DNA from 4 places in the Pelotomaculum sp. FP genome. Region 2 is predicted to be linked to each of the others. Evidence: riboswitches for the same ligand, from Rfam matches in the RefSeq annotation. Region 2 holds a riboswitch; each other region holds the start of a gene.
The links. Region 2 has a riboswitch for cobalamin ahead of Psfp_RS05595 (hypothetical protein). Riboswitches for the same ligand answer to the same signal wherever they lie in the genome.

Region 1 (3,206 bases), on a different contig from region 2:
CCTGAACCCCTGAAAATAAGGGACCACCCCGATTACCGGTTTACCGGTTTTCTCTTCCAAAAATTTCACCGCGGGTTGAAAGAGGCTGATATCACCGCGGAATTTGTTGATAATAATTCCGCGTACACGCGCGCGGTCGTCGGGAGCTATCAGTTCCAGGGTGCCTACTACTGAGGCCAGGGCTCCCCCTTTATCAATATCGGCTACGAGCAAAACCGGGGCTTGCGCCATCCTGGCGATACGCATGTTGACAATTTCGTGCTCCTGAAGATTGACTTCAGCCGGGCTTCCGGCGCCTTCGATCACCACCATGTCATTTGCCGCAAGCAGCCGGTTCAGAGCTCCTTCGATTATTGCCAGGGCTTTAGGCGCGTAATCCGTATGGTAACCCATGGCGGACAGGTTGCCCACCGGCTTGCCCAGGACCACCACCTGGGACGATGCGTGTCCGGTAGGTTTGAGCAGAATCGGGTTCATGTCAACAGAAGGCTCCAGACCCGCAGCTTCGGCCTGCACCACCTGAGCCCGCCCCATTTCACCGCCGTCTCTGGTGACAAAGGAATTCAGGGCCATGTTCTGTGACTTAAAAGGGGCGACACGGTAACCGTCCTGTTTAAAAATGCGGCAAAGCGCAGCAACCAGAACGCTCTTGCCTACGTGTGAAGCTGTTCCCTGAATCATGATCGTTTTGGCCGACATAATCAATCACTCCATTTTTGCTCTGCCAGCGACTTTATCTCCAGAGGAAGCCCGGCTATTGTTAAGTAGACCTGGTCCGCCTTTGAGGCCAGAAGCTGATTGACCTTTCCTGCCAGATCCCGGAACGTCCTGCTTAAGGGATAGTCCGGAACCAGGCCCAACCCGACTTCGCTTGAAACGATAATCAGGTGGTGGCCCTGGTGAATCGTTTCGGCTGCGGCTTGAGCCTGCCCAAGGATATATTCCTGCTTTTCAGCAGTCGCAGCTCCGCAGCGTGGCAGGTTTTCTGCCAAAAGAAGATTGGTAAGCCAAAGGGTGGCGCAGTCCAGAAGAAACACATCGCCCTGCTTTCCATTTTTTAAAACCCCAAGGATATTTGTCGGTTCTTCGAACGTGAGCCAGGATGCAGGCCTTCGTCCCTGGTGCAGTTTGACCCTTTCAGCCATTTCCGGGTCTTGTATTGTGGCAGTGGCAATATATTTAACAGCCCCTCCAAGCCGTGAAGCTATGTTCTCAGCCAGCTCGCTTTTACCGCTGCGGGCTCCTCCCAATACCAGGATAAGTTTACCTTTCATAATCCACCAGCCGATCAATACTTTAAATGGGCTTACCATAGTAAAACCCCGCCTCCTTAAAGGAACGGGGTTTGTGTAAAGCAATTTTACCCGCCGTCCCCTTTACCTCGAAGGAAGTCCGGTCGTTACCCGCAGGCAGGTATCCTGGCTTCCGTTTACCCGCATTTACTCCCCTTTAATAAGCCTGGCCGGGCATTAAAGCGCTGTGCGCGTAACCGGTTACAGTGGCGGGACCGCTCAGGTATCGCACCTGATTCCCCAATTACACCCAAAAGGGCGACTGCGGCAATTTAATTTTTCATATTCCACATCATCTACCATTATCCTGCAGAGCAAGAACTATTTATCATGTAATAATATCCTTTACCTTTTTAACCAATTCTTCGATCAGGTGCGGTAACGGCTCAGCCTTTAAGCCGACAATATCAATGCCGGAGCGGCTAAGCGGCAGGAGCACCTTGCGGGCGGGACTGGAAGCAATGGCTTCCGCCATTTTGGGAGTCAACTCACCCAGCATGGCATTTGGAAAAAGAATGCTGATTGGCCCGACAATGATGTCAACCCGTAAGGAATTGTAGAGCACGGCATTTTCGCCGGTTGCTCCTTCGTTGGCGCCTGCCCGCAACATCACGGAAGTGGCCAGAGCATTGGTTCCGAGGGCCAAAAACTCAATATTTTCAGGTAATTCCCGGCGCAGTCTTTCAGTAAGGTGTTTGCCTATACCTCCGCCCTGCCCGTCAATCACGGCTATTCGCACCAAAACCGCCGCCATTCATAATATTTGTAATATATAGCATTATACCATATATGACCAAAAAAAAGACCCCCCCGGGTCTATTGCTTGTCGATTAAACCTTAATCAAGGCGTATTATGCTAATACTAACAATTATTGCCATCCTGTGTATATATCTGTGGATAGATTATTTATTTGCGAAAATTTTGAGAGGCGCCATCCTGAAGTTTTGACTCCAACTCCACTATCTGCCTGTTTTTATGTAATAACCGTTGGGCATAGCGATAATTGTTATGTTGAAGTTTACGATTTTCCCTTTCCAGGCGGGATAAAAATCCAGCTTTATCCTTTTCAATTTTTTCAATCAAGTTCATGAGTACTCTCCGGCTTAACCTGAGCTGTTCAACTTTTTCCTCAAGCTCAAGGACCCTATCCCTTAAGAAATCAACATCCATCCTTTCTTCCACGGCGGCATCTCCTCACCAGGTGTTTCGATCCTAGTATATGCCGGCTTGAAGGCTAATAGACATTTGAGCAGGTTCCCTCACTAAGTGATTGCTAAAGGAAATTAAAATTTTGACCAATCCTCTGTACTGCCTCAGCCAGCATGATTTCGTCTTTGACCAGGGCAATCCTGACGTAACCCTCTCCCATCTCACCGAAAGCGATACCGGGAATAACAATTATGCCGGCTCTTTCCAGCAGGTCGGCGGCAAAATGGCTGGAGGAAGTATACCCGCGTGGAATTGGCGCCCATAAAAACATGGACGCGTTGGGCTTGGGCATCTGCCAACCCAACTTGGCCAGTCCGTCAACAAGCACATCGCGGCGCCTCTGATAGGTACGCGCATTCTCTTTGACGCATTCCTGCGGACCGGTCAGGGCTGCTACAGCAGCTTCCTGGACCGCAAAAAACACTCCGTAATCAATGTTGGATTTGACCAGGGCCAGATTGGATATGGCCTTTTCATTGCCTACGGCAAAGCCGACCCTGCAGCCAGCCATATTGTAGGTCTTGGAAAGTGAGTAGAACTCAACCCCCACTTCCTTTGCGCCGGGGACTTCCAAAAAGCTCATAGGTTTAAAACCGTCGTAAGCCAGTTCGGCGTAGGCCACGTCATGGCAGACGAGGATGTCATATTTGCGCGCAAACTCTACCACTTGTCCAAAAAATTCCCAATCAGCTGAAACGGCAACC
Region 2 (3,206 bases):
CGACCCCAGCGAAAAGGAAAAACGCATCCGCGCAGCCGCGTCGTCAACGTGTATTCCCCTGGCCTGCATCTCTCCCAGGTATTCGACCGCTGTCGCCGCGGCGAAGGCCAGTTCCTGTACTGCACTGCCGCCGGCGTCGTGATAAGGATGCCCCTGAACTAAAACCGTTTGCAATAGCGGAGCATGTTCCCTGGCCCAGGCGGTGGTCCAGGCCATCGCGTCATAAGCGTCCTGCAGCGAATAAGGCAGGACGCCCGTACGGACAAGCAGGCCCAGCGGGTCCATACCGATACAGCCGCGCAGCTTTTCTGTAGATTTCCCTTGATGCCGCATATAAGCGCTTAACAGCGCGAGAACAGGCAAACCCATCGTGCCGACCTGCATATAGACAGGTGTTTTTTCCAGGTCTATGCCTTCCAGCACCCTGGCCAGGTCAGCCAGGCTGGAAATGGAAACGCCGGCACGGCCGACATCTTCGCTTACGGCCTCGTCAGCGTCCAGGCCCGCCAGCCCGGCATAGTCGAGCCAAAAATTAAACTCTGTCTGGCCGCGCTGCAGGTCGTGCCGGATCGCCTGGTTCAACATCACCGGATCGCCATAAGAGAACTCCTGGCTTACCTCCCACGGCTTCAAAAAATAGCCCAGAGCTGCGCTGCCTCGCACGAAAGGCGGAAATCCGGGTAATGAACCCATATGCGGCAGATCTTCAACATCGCTTTGCCAATAAATCGGCTGGACTTCGAAGCCGTCATAAGTCTTGCTGATTAACTTTTTCTCAAAAGAAGCTCCTTTGAGCGACTTTTCGGCAGCTTTACGCCATTCTTCATAGCGGGCGTAAGGAAATTCGCCAAACAACCGGCTTGACCCGCATGTCTCTTTCTGTTCTATGCCTTTATCCTCTCCTGGCATAATATTCGCGGACCATCTCTGTCCTGAAAATGAATCCCGGCAGCCCCGGCCTAGCCAACGCGGTGCAAATTTGCCCGCATCCTTTTGCCGGCGCTGCTTCAGCGGCAAGAATGTCTGTCTGATCAAGACAGGTTTTGAGCCGCTGTCTTCACTCCTTTCTGCTGCAAGAACTAATCAATTTATTTATGAAACTCTATACTGAATATCCGCTGTCTTTCTGGATGAATCAAAAGGGCATGACCATAATCCTGCATCCGCTTGCTCCAAAACTCTCAATGATTGACTTGACGAACCTTAATTCAATCACCGATTTGTACATGGCATTTTTTGTAATTAAAAACATTATATCCTCATGCCTGCTCATACCGATCAAGGAATTAATATATTTATCAAAGTCAAATTCCCCCATCAAAGCTTTTAGGTTAGAAATGCCGTTGATTAATGCGGGGTCTTCAGCTCTGATGCGTTCCTCCAGAGGTGTAAACGCAATCTTTTCCAGGTGATCATTACAATCCAGGAGAAACTCATCGAACTCGGGCTCAAGACTGGATATCAATAAACTTCGCTTCATAAAGCCAATCTTCACCTCCTTAAACCGGCTATTGCTGAAAAATATAAAACCCCATCCTGTCCGGGATAGGGATATTATGCCAAACATAGTACAGGTCGCAGCAAAAAAACTACAACCCGCAGTTTAACCATCACCTCCCTATCAAACGTAGGTACATCTGGTGATCTGGAACAGGCAGGTCTCCTGGCTCGGGGTCATCTGCACCTCGAAGTCTTCCCGGCAATGCCTGCCAGTGACATATTTCGAGGCAATCACCCATACAGTGGCGTGACCGCGCCGGCTTTGCACCGGTCTTCCCTTTGATTACAACAAGCAACCTGTTCCGCACTTTTCAATTGTCGTTAAAAATTTCCCCCCTCCCCTCGCGCAAACGCAGGCGCTTTCATGCGCCTGTAAAATTCTGGCCTGTTTCAATACCATTCTAAAGATCTATGGGCAAAGTTGTTACCGTTCAATACCGGCACGGGCAGGGACATCCTTGGTGTAATAATGCTTTATTTCCAGCATTTCCGTTACCAGGTCCGCCGCGTCAACAATCTCTTGCGGAGCATATCGGCCGGTAAATATTACTTCAACGCGCTCAGGCTTGGAGTTAATGATTTCGAGCATTTCTTCAATGGTAATGAGATGAAAGAAATGGGCGGTATTTATTTCATCAAAAACGATTAGATCGTATTCACCTGAATTCATGGCTTTTTTCGCTTTTTCAAGCCCTTCCCGGGCCATTTTGACGTCCTCTTCCAGAGGCGGATTCTGCACATGGATAAGGGTGTCCTTGCCGTACTGTTCTATTGTGATATAAGGCTTGCACATCTGCGCCGATTGTAATTCGGAATACTTTTGTCCTTTCATAAACTGGCCGATATAGGTTTTTAGCCCGCGGCCCATGGCGCGAAAAGCCAACCCTAAGGCAGCCGTCGTCTTGCCCTTGCCGTTGCCGGTGTACACCTGCACATATCCTTTTTGCAAATCCGATGTACCCACCATAAATACCTCCTCGCAAATTAAATCGCAGTAAATAAAAATCCCGGCTCTTTCAAAAGAAAAACCGGGAGTTTGATGTCAAAAATATGACAGTCAAATCACGCGCCTTTCCCTGGAAAGCGCTATGTTAAATGAACAGGTTTCCTGACTCGCGGGTCATCGCCGCTTCCGCCTTCCCGGACCAACTCCAGTGGCTTTTTGGAAGTTACTACCCGACATACAGTGGCCGGACCGTCCAGGATTCTCACCTGGTTCCCTGCCAATATTTTGTTTGACAATCAACTCATTCCATGTAAGGCAATGGAATTGCTCTCAATATTTGCATTATACTTTATTTTCATTATTCTGTCTATAGTTTCCATTACAGGAATGCGGCATCAAGCTGCCGCCGTCATATACGGATCGACAATGTTTTTCAATAATAAGGAATGACGCTGCAAAAATGTATCGATCAGGTAGCGCCTTCCATATACAGCAGGACTTCGTAATCTATATTTTCCAGGAACCTCTTTTCCCTGGTTTCTTTAGCGCACAGCCGCATGATGTTGATCTTGTCACCTCCTGCAGGAGACTCCGACTTGATCCTTTTTTCCGGATACCGGGAATAACTGTAAATGAGACTGCCGCCAATGGCATAAAACTTGCCGAAATCCCCCCACTGGTTGGCTACGGCCAGGTGCATCTGCTCCCCCAGTCTGGCCTCCCAGATAAACTTGCTCTCGCAGTCTCCCCAAAGGGCCGG
Region 3 (3,206 bases), on a different contig from region 2:
ACCACCTCAGCAGTATAAAGCTGCTTTTATTTTATTTCCCTCCGGCAGGGATCCTGCAGTTGTTTCTTAACTACTACCTGTAAGTAATAGTATAACACAATAGAACCATATCAAGTTAAAAATATAACTAATCTGAAATTTAATACAGATCGCACCCACATTGACTAGTTTTCATCCGCTACTGGCGCCGCGTTCTTATTTCAGTATTTTATCTTCTTCCAGGTCGGAGACGCCGGCTTCGTCAAAAGAAGCCATCTCCCGCATTATTTTCGTGGCAGCTTCAACCAGGCTCATGGTTAGAGCGGCTCCCGTTCCCTCCCCGAGCCTCATTTGCAGGTGAATCACCGGGCGCAGGTCCAACAGGTCCAACATAAGGCGGTGTCCCTGTTCACCGGACAGGTGGGAGGCAATCATATATTCGCGGGATTTAGGCTGCAGTTTGAAGGCCACCAGGGCTGCCGCGGTGGTTATAAATCCATCAATCAACACAGGCGTCCGCCTGGCAGCGGCCCCCAGGATCACACCGGCCAGACCGGCGATCTCAAGCCCGCCGACTTTTGCCAGAACATCCAGGGCGTCTTCCGGATCCGGCCGGTTTTTTGCGAGCGCCCTGGCTATCGCGGAAATCTTCAGTCTCATAACTTCGTCGTTGACCATGGTCCCGCGGCCGGTCGCCTCTTCAGCTGTATAGCCGCCAAAGGCTGCCAGGATAGCGCTGCTCGGGGTGGTATTGCCGATCCCCATATCTCCTGTAGCGAGGAGGCTGCTTCCCGCGTCAATCTCGGACTGGGCTACCTCTATCCCCACTTCCAGGGCCTGCACTGCCTCATCCCGTGACATAGCCGGGCCGGCGGCAATATTCCCGGTACCTGCCCTGACCTTGCGCTGTACAACACCCGGCAAGGCGGCGGGCGTGAGAACACCGACATCGACCACAACCAGTCTGGCAGCAGCGTGCCTTGCCAGAACCCCTATTCCAGCTACACCATTTACCATAGCCTGCATCATTTGGACGGTAACTTCACGGGGCGCTACGCTCACACCTTCGTCGACCACTCCGTGGTCCCCCGCCATGACGATAACCGATTTCCCCTGAACGCGGGGTTTGGCTTTGCCGGTAATACCGGCCAGGCGTATTGCCATCTCTTCCAGTACGCCGAGGCTCCCCGGCGGCTTGATTAAGCTGTCCAGCCGTTTCTGCGCCTCTTCCATGGCCTTGCGATCCAGGTCTCCAATTTGATTGATGGTTTGATAAAGCATTGTTTTTCAACCTCCCTAATATAGTTAGAACTTGGAATCAGCTGAGGAAAAACAAAAATCCACAGCCTCATCAGGCCGTGGATTTTACCATCATCCATCGGATACCCCTGCAAAGCAGGGTTCGTGGACACAACAGGCAGGTCTCCTGGCTCACATTCATCACACATCGCACCTTCCCGGCAAACTGCCAGTGGCAAACTAGCGATAGCGCTCCTGTTTACAGTGGCGGGACCGCTCAGGACTTAAACCTGATTCCCTATTCTCCCCAGCGGGCACCTGTTGGTTTAACACGGTAATAATTTTTATAAAGATTCAACTTTAGGCATATATATTCCTGCTGTGTAAGGCAGAAATATTTTCTATTTTTCAACCCACAACTTAAGCACCCGGCTGACCACCACCGCTGTTTCCGCACGGGTTGCCCCGTCCTTGGGCCTGAATAAGCCGCCTTCGCCCTGCAATAAACCGGCGCTGGTAGCTTTGGCCACCGCAGTCCTGGCAAAATCGGGAATTGCTCCTGTATCCTTATACTTTAGCTTTTCGTCTGTCTCCTGCAGCGCCAGCGCCCGGTTGATCATAACAGCCATCTCACTTCTGGTAATGCATGAATCCGGCCTAAAGGTACCGTCCGGGTAACCTGAGACGACTCCGTTGGCAACCGCGGCAGCGACAGCGCTGCTGGCCCAGTCTGGTATGCTGTCCTTAAAGGCCGGTAACTTTTCCACGGCCGGCCACTGCAGGGCTGATGACAGCAGCTTGACAAACTGAGCTCTGGTTACGGCCTGACCGGGTAGAAATGTGCCATCGGGAAAACCGTTGGCCACCCCGCGCGCCGCCAGGTCGTTGATGGCCGCTTCGGCCCAGTGCTTGCCGGTATCCTTGAAGGACGGAAGTCTCCTATGGTCATCCACCAGGACCAGTTGGCCAAACCCCCATACCCGGGCGCTAATTGTTTTCACCTCACCCTGGTCATCCAGCCTGGCAGGCTGCTCTTCCCATTTTTTAGTGGAATCATCCCACATCAGGATGGCCGGACGGCCAGTTATTGTACCGGGTTGATAATCCCAACTCAGCCACCAGGGGGCCTTGAGATCAGCTTTCTCCCCAGGCGCCGGGCTTACCGTTATTGCGCCGAGGTTGATGCAGTCCGCCGGCAACCCGGTAGTCTCAGCGGCATAAGCCAGCCTTATCGTGGCCGGCGCTGATACGCTTGACGCAGGGAACGTAACATGAATCCAGCTATCCAGTCCAGCAGATGATTCCTGCTCTGGAAGGGCCTGCAGTTCTACCCAGGACGGTTTAACAGTAACCGGTATCGATGTGCTCAACCCCTGGAAGGTGGCCTTAATTTCACCTTCAGCAACCTGATCTGTCGCGGTAAAGCTGCCATCCGCAATCTTACCTATTGAACCGCTGATGGTCCATGTGACATCCTGGAATTTTAAATCAAAGGTATCACCATAAATTGTATTCACCTTTGCCGACAGGGGAACCTTCTCCCCAGGCTTAACAGTAATAGCCGACGGTGTTACAGCTAAACTTAATAGTGACTCCGGCCCGACAACCTGCACATTCACCGAACTCTGTACGTTATCCAGCTTGGCCGTCACGGTTACCGTACCACCTTGCTTAGGTATTAAAACATTACCGGTAAAATCACCTGAAGGAGTTGCGGACCATTTTATGTCGGCTGGTTTAATACTTACAGGATTGTAGTATTCATCATACCCTTTGGCGCTAAATGAAGCTTGTGTTCCGGCAAGAGCCAACGACGGCCCGCTTACAGCCATGCCGTGCAAACTGCCCTGCGGCGCTGTCGAAAAAACGCCTATAGCATCTGCAACTGATCGCAAGGAAGAACCCTGTGGTTGATTGATCAGGCCGGCCTCGAAGTCACCCAGGCTCCGTGCGGCCATGGTGGTGGAACCACCACCGTCCAAATTAAC
Region 4 (3,206 bases), on a different contig from region 2:
CAGGGGTAAAATGCCGCCTCAGGTACTGCAGGATACCGTACATGCCGGGATCACCCGAAGCTATTACCGCAATTTTTTTCTCGTCCATTCTCTCCCGGATATACTCAATCATTTCCTGCAGATTGTTTTTAATAGTGAAAATTTCGCCCGGTTGACCGCTGAAAAGGGCCAGGCTGCGCTCCCCGCCCACCAGGACATCCGCCTCAGCGACCGCCCGTATGGCTGCCGGAGTCAGATGTTCCTTGCCACCGGGTCCAACCCCTACTACAGCAATTTTTGCCATCCCATTTCCCTTCCAATTAAACGAGTTGACTCGTCCATACCCAGTATCGTTCCATCCAACCCCAGCAGTACCGTACCAGCTTTCAACCGGGTGCGGGTATAAGCCTCGGCCCTGGTACTGGCCCTGGCCGCAATAGCATTGAATATTCCGGCGAAGCCGCTCTCTTTAAGCAAACCCAACGCTTCTTCAGCAGAACCCGCTGCCATAATTTTGCTGATTAGACCGGCCGGCGCCCCGTAAAGACCTGCGAAGGCGGCAAGGGTCTCCATCCTCCCGTCGGCCAACCTGTTGTGGGTATGAAAGATGCCGGCTGCGACTTTTACTAATTTCCCATGGTGACCCCATAATAAAACTGCTTCAATGCCCCGGTCGACACAGACATCCAGCATGTAGCCCACAAAATTACTCATTTCAACCACAGCTTCGCGAGGCAATCCATACCGTTCGACCGCCGTCCGGAAGCCAATCCGGCCCGGGGTGAGGACGACCTTCCGGTAGCCGGCGGCCACAGCCAGGTCAACCTGTGGAGCGAGTGATTTTTTAAAAGCTTCTTCAGACATCGGCCTGACAATGCCGGTGGTGCCCAGGATGGAAATACCTCCAACAATCCCCAAACGCGGGTTAAGGGTCTTGAGAGCCACCTCCTCGCCCCCGGGGACTGAAATAGTAACCTCTACGCCCGAGCCTGGCCTAATAAGGTCGTCCAGGGCATCCACAATCATTTTACGCGGAACGGGATTTATGGCGGGACTGCCTACCGGCGCCTGCAAGCCTGGCCTGGTAACAACCCCGACACCTCGTCCCCCCATGATATGAACGCCGCCAGCACAGACAGCGACTTCAGCTACCACAGGCAGGCCGCTGGTTACATCGGGATCATCCCCCCCCTGCTTGATTACAACAGCCCTGGCACAGGAGCCGTCCAGTTCCAAACTCTCAACAGGAACCTCAAGCAGGTTTCCTTCAGGGTTCACAATGGTAATATTTTTGTTGGTTTCACCCCGCAACAGCAGCAATGCCGCCGCACGCGCCGCCGCTGCAGCTGACGCGCCGGTGGTAATTCCGGTCTTCAGCATGGATATTTCCAATTCATTCATAACAGTTCATTCATAACAGCTTCCTCCATGCGGCCGAAGAACTAAAATTCCTTGCGACAAAAGCTCCGTTGGCCGCACCAAGCCGGAGAAATGATAAAAGCCCGGTCAACTAGACGGGGCTTTTCATATGCGTCAAAAAAACCCCTGGCTTTCCAGCGAAGCCTGCGGTGAGCAGCAGACAGGCAGGTCTCCTGGCTTCCGGTCTTTGTTGCCGCGTCTTCCCGGTTAACCCAGTGACAAAAGTGCGGCGTACTCTCCCGGTTACAGTTGCGGGACCGCGCCGGCTCCTTAGATCTGGACCTTTTTGGAACCAGTTTCCATTTCCCCGGTCTTCCCTATTCTCCCCTCGGCGGGGCACCTGTCCGCGTTGTTCTTTTTCATATTTTACAGGTTTTAATAACCTTTTTCTTTGCGCTGTATAGCGCGTATGTCCATATCCACCAAAAACCGGTAGGGCTTGCACATCTCCAGCAAGCGTGAAGTAGTCCTTTCTCCCAGATAGCCTTCCAGGTCCTCGGGGCTGATATTGGTGGTTACGATGACCGGAAGACGGTGGTTGAGGCGGTAATTGATAATTGAATAGATTTTATTTCTGGTCCACTCCGTGTAATTATGAGCCCCCAGGTCGTCCAAAATCAGGAGCGGCACCTGCCTGGCCGTATCCAACAGGTCAAACTCGGTAAGGTCCTCAGTATTTCTTCCCGTGTCATAGGTCGAACGTATTTGATCCAGCAGGTCAGGCACCACAGCAAAAAGAATTGAGTTTCCTTCTTTCAGCAGGGTATTGGCGATACAACAGGCCAGAAATGTTTTACCGCTTCCCACCTGCCCTGTAAATAGCAGTCCGTCGGCTCCGGGATCAGCCGAAAATCTTTTGACAAAACCTTGAGCCGCTTCAAAAGCATGTTTAGCCAGTTCATAGTAAGATATCCCATTGACCAGATCGAGACAGTTTTTAGCGTAATATTTGAATTTGAAGTTTTCGAATGTGCATTTTTGAAGATTAACAGGCAGTCTGGAGTCCTTTAACAGTTTTGCTGCTGCCTTTTCTTTCATGCACCGGCAGGGTATAGCCCCTTCCTCCATTATAATTACGCCACGGTCACCGCACAGCTGGCAGCCCACCCAATCACCTGCATCCCTTAAATATTGTTAAGAAAAGTCATGTTTTAGATATAAAGAGTCCGGATGAAAGCCTTTTTCCTGGCATCGTTATTATTGTCCGCGCCACCCGGGCTTGTCCCGGTATTTGTGCTTTTTTGCCTGGAGCGCCGTTTTTGAAAATCCTGCTCGTAGCGGGATATTTCCTCCAGCGTCCTGACATTGTTCTTTTTCCATTCTATCAAGATGGTGTTAATATATTTGAAGTTGTGTTTACCCCCCAGAACCGCCCTTTTCAGCGCCTCAACAACAAGCAATGGCTCCATTTCACTTGCCCACTGGTCGATTTGCTCAACTTCTATGGGGGAGAGAAGCCGTCCAAATTCATTCTCAAATAAGGAAATAAGGTCGACGGTATGGACATCAAACCGGCTGTCACCTAAACCGGCCGAACTTTTAATCAGCTTTTCAGATTCCTCAATCTCCTGGGCGCGCAAGCCTGCCCAGATATCCGAGACCCTTAAGAATAGGGGTTCAAAATCATACCCCTCCACAATAAGGTTGCGGGTGCCGTCATAGAACCGGCTGACCGAGATGATATCTTTTTCGAGCAAACCAGCCAGTTCCCTCCTAATCCTGGCTGGATCAGATTCCATGCATTCAGCCAGCTTTTCGGGGGACGGAAAAAGCTCCTTTTCCTCCACGTGCAGTCTGATCAGCTGGAT

Region 1: another riboswitch for cobalamin. It lies ahead of cobU (bifunctional adenosylcobinamide kinase/adenosylcobinamide-phosphate guanylyltransferase); the one in region 2 lies ahead of Psfp_RS05595 (hypothetical protein).
Region 3: another riboswitch for cobalamin. It lies ahead of cobT (nicotinate-nucleotide--dimethylbenzimidazole phosphoribosyltransferase); the one in region 2 lies ahead of Psfp_RS05595 (hypothetical protein).
Region 4: another riboswitch for cobalamin. It lies ahead of cbiD (cobalt-precorrin-5B (C(1))-methyltransferase CbiD); the one in region 2 lies ahead of Psfp_RS05595 (hypothetical protein).

The regions. Positions count from the first base shown of each region.
Region 1 covers NZ_QFGB01000010.1:81,114-84,319, reverse strand. Annotated here, with positions in the region: gene Psfp_RS06130 (cobyric acid synthase) at 1-699, opposite strand, end outside; gene cobU (bifunctional adenosylcobinamide kinase/adenosylcobinamide-phosphate guanylyltransferase) at 702-1,313, opposite strand; cobalamin riboswitch at 1,391-1,573, opposite strand; gene Psfp_RS06120 (DUF3842 family protein) at 1,621-2,031, opposite strand; gene Psfp_RS06115 (translation initiation factor 2) at 2,200-2,463, opposite strand; gene Psfp_RS06110 (LL-diaminopimelate aminotransferase) at 2,567-3,206, opposite strand, start outside.
Region 2 covers NZ_QFGB01000009.1:70,053-73,258, reverse strand. Annotated here, with positions in the region: gene Psfp_RS05600 (methylmalonyl-CoA mutase family protein) at 1-1,035, opposite strand, end outside; gene Psfp_RS05595 (hypothetical protein) at 1,136-1,480, opposite strand; cobalamin riboswitch at 1,636-1,816, opposite strand; gene Psfp_RS05590 (cob(I)yrinic acid a,c-diamide adenosyltransferase) at 1,925-2,467, opposite strand; cobalamin riboswitch at 2,581-2,766, opposite strand; gene Psfp_RS05585 (carbon-nitrogen hydrolase family protein) at 2,916-3,206, opposite strand, start outside.
Region 3 covers NZ_QFGB01000063.1:16,609-19,814, reverse strand. Annotated here, with positions in the region: gene cobT (nicotinate-nucleotide--dimethylbenzimidazole phosphoribosyltransferase) at 196-1,260, opposite strand; cobalamin riboswitch at 1,378-1,555, opposite strand; gene Psfp_RS18035 (S-layer homology domain-containing protein) at 1,620-3,206, opposite strand, start outside.
Region 4 covers NZ_QFGB01000008.1:80,338-83,543, reverse strand. Annotated here, with positions in the region: gene cbiE (precorrin-6y C5,15-methyltransferase (decarboxylating) subunit CbiE) at 1-283, opposite strand, end outside; gene cbiD (cobalt-precorrin-5B (C(1))-methyltransferase CbiD) at 265-1,380, opposite strand; cobalamin riboswitch at 1,544-1,757, opposite strand; gene Psfp_RS05155 (ATP-binding protein) at 1,774-2,466, opposite strand; gene Psfp_RS05150 (DnaD domain protein) at 2,550-3,206, opposite strand, start outside.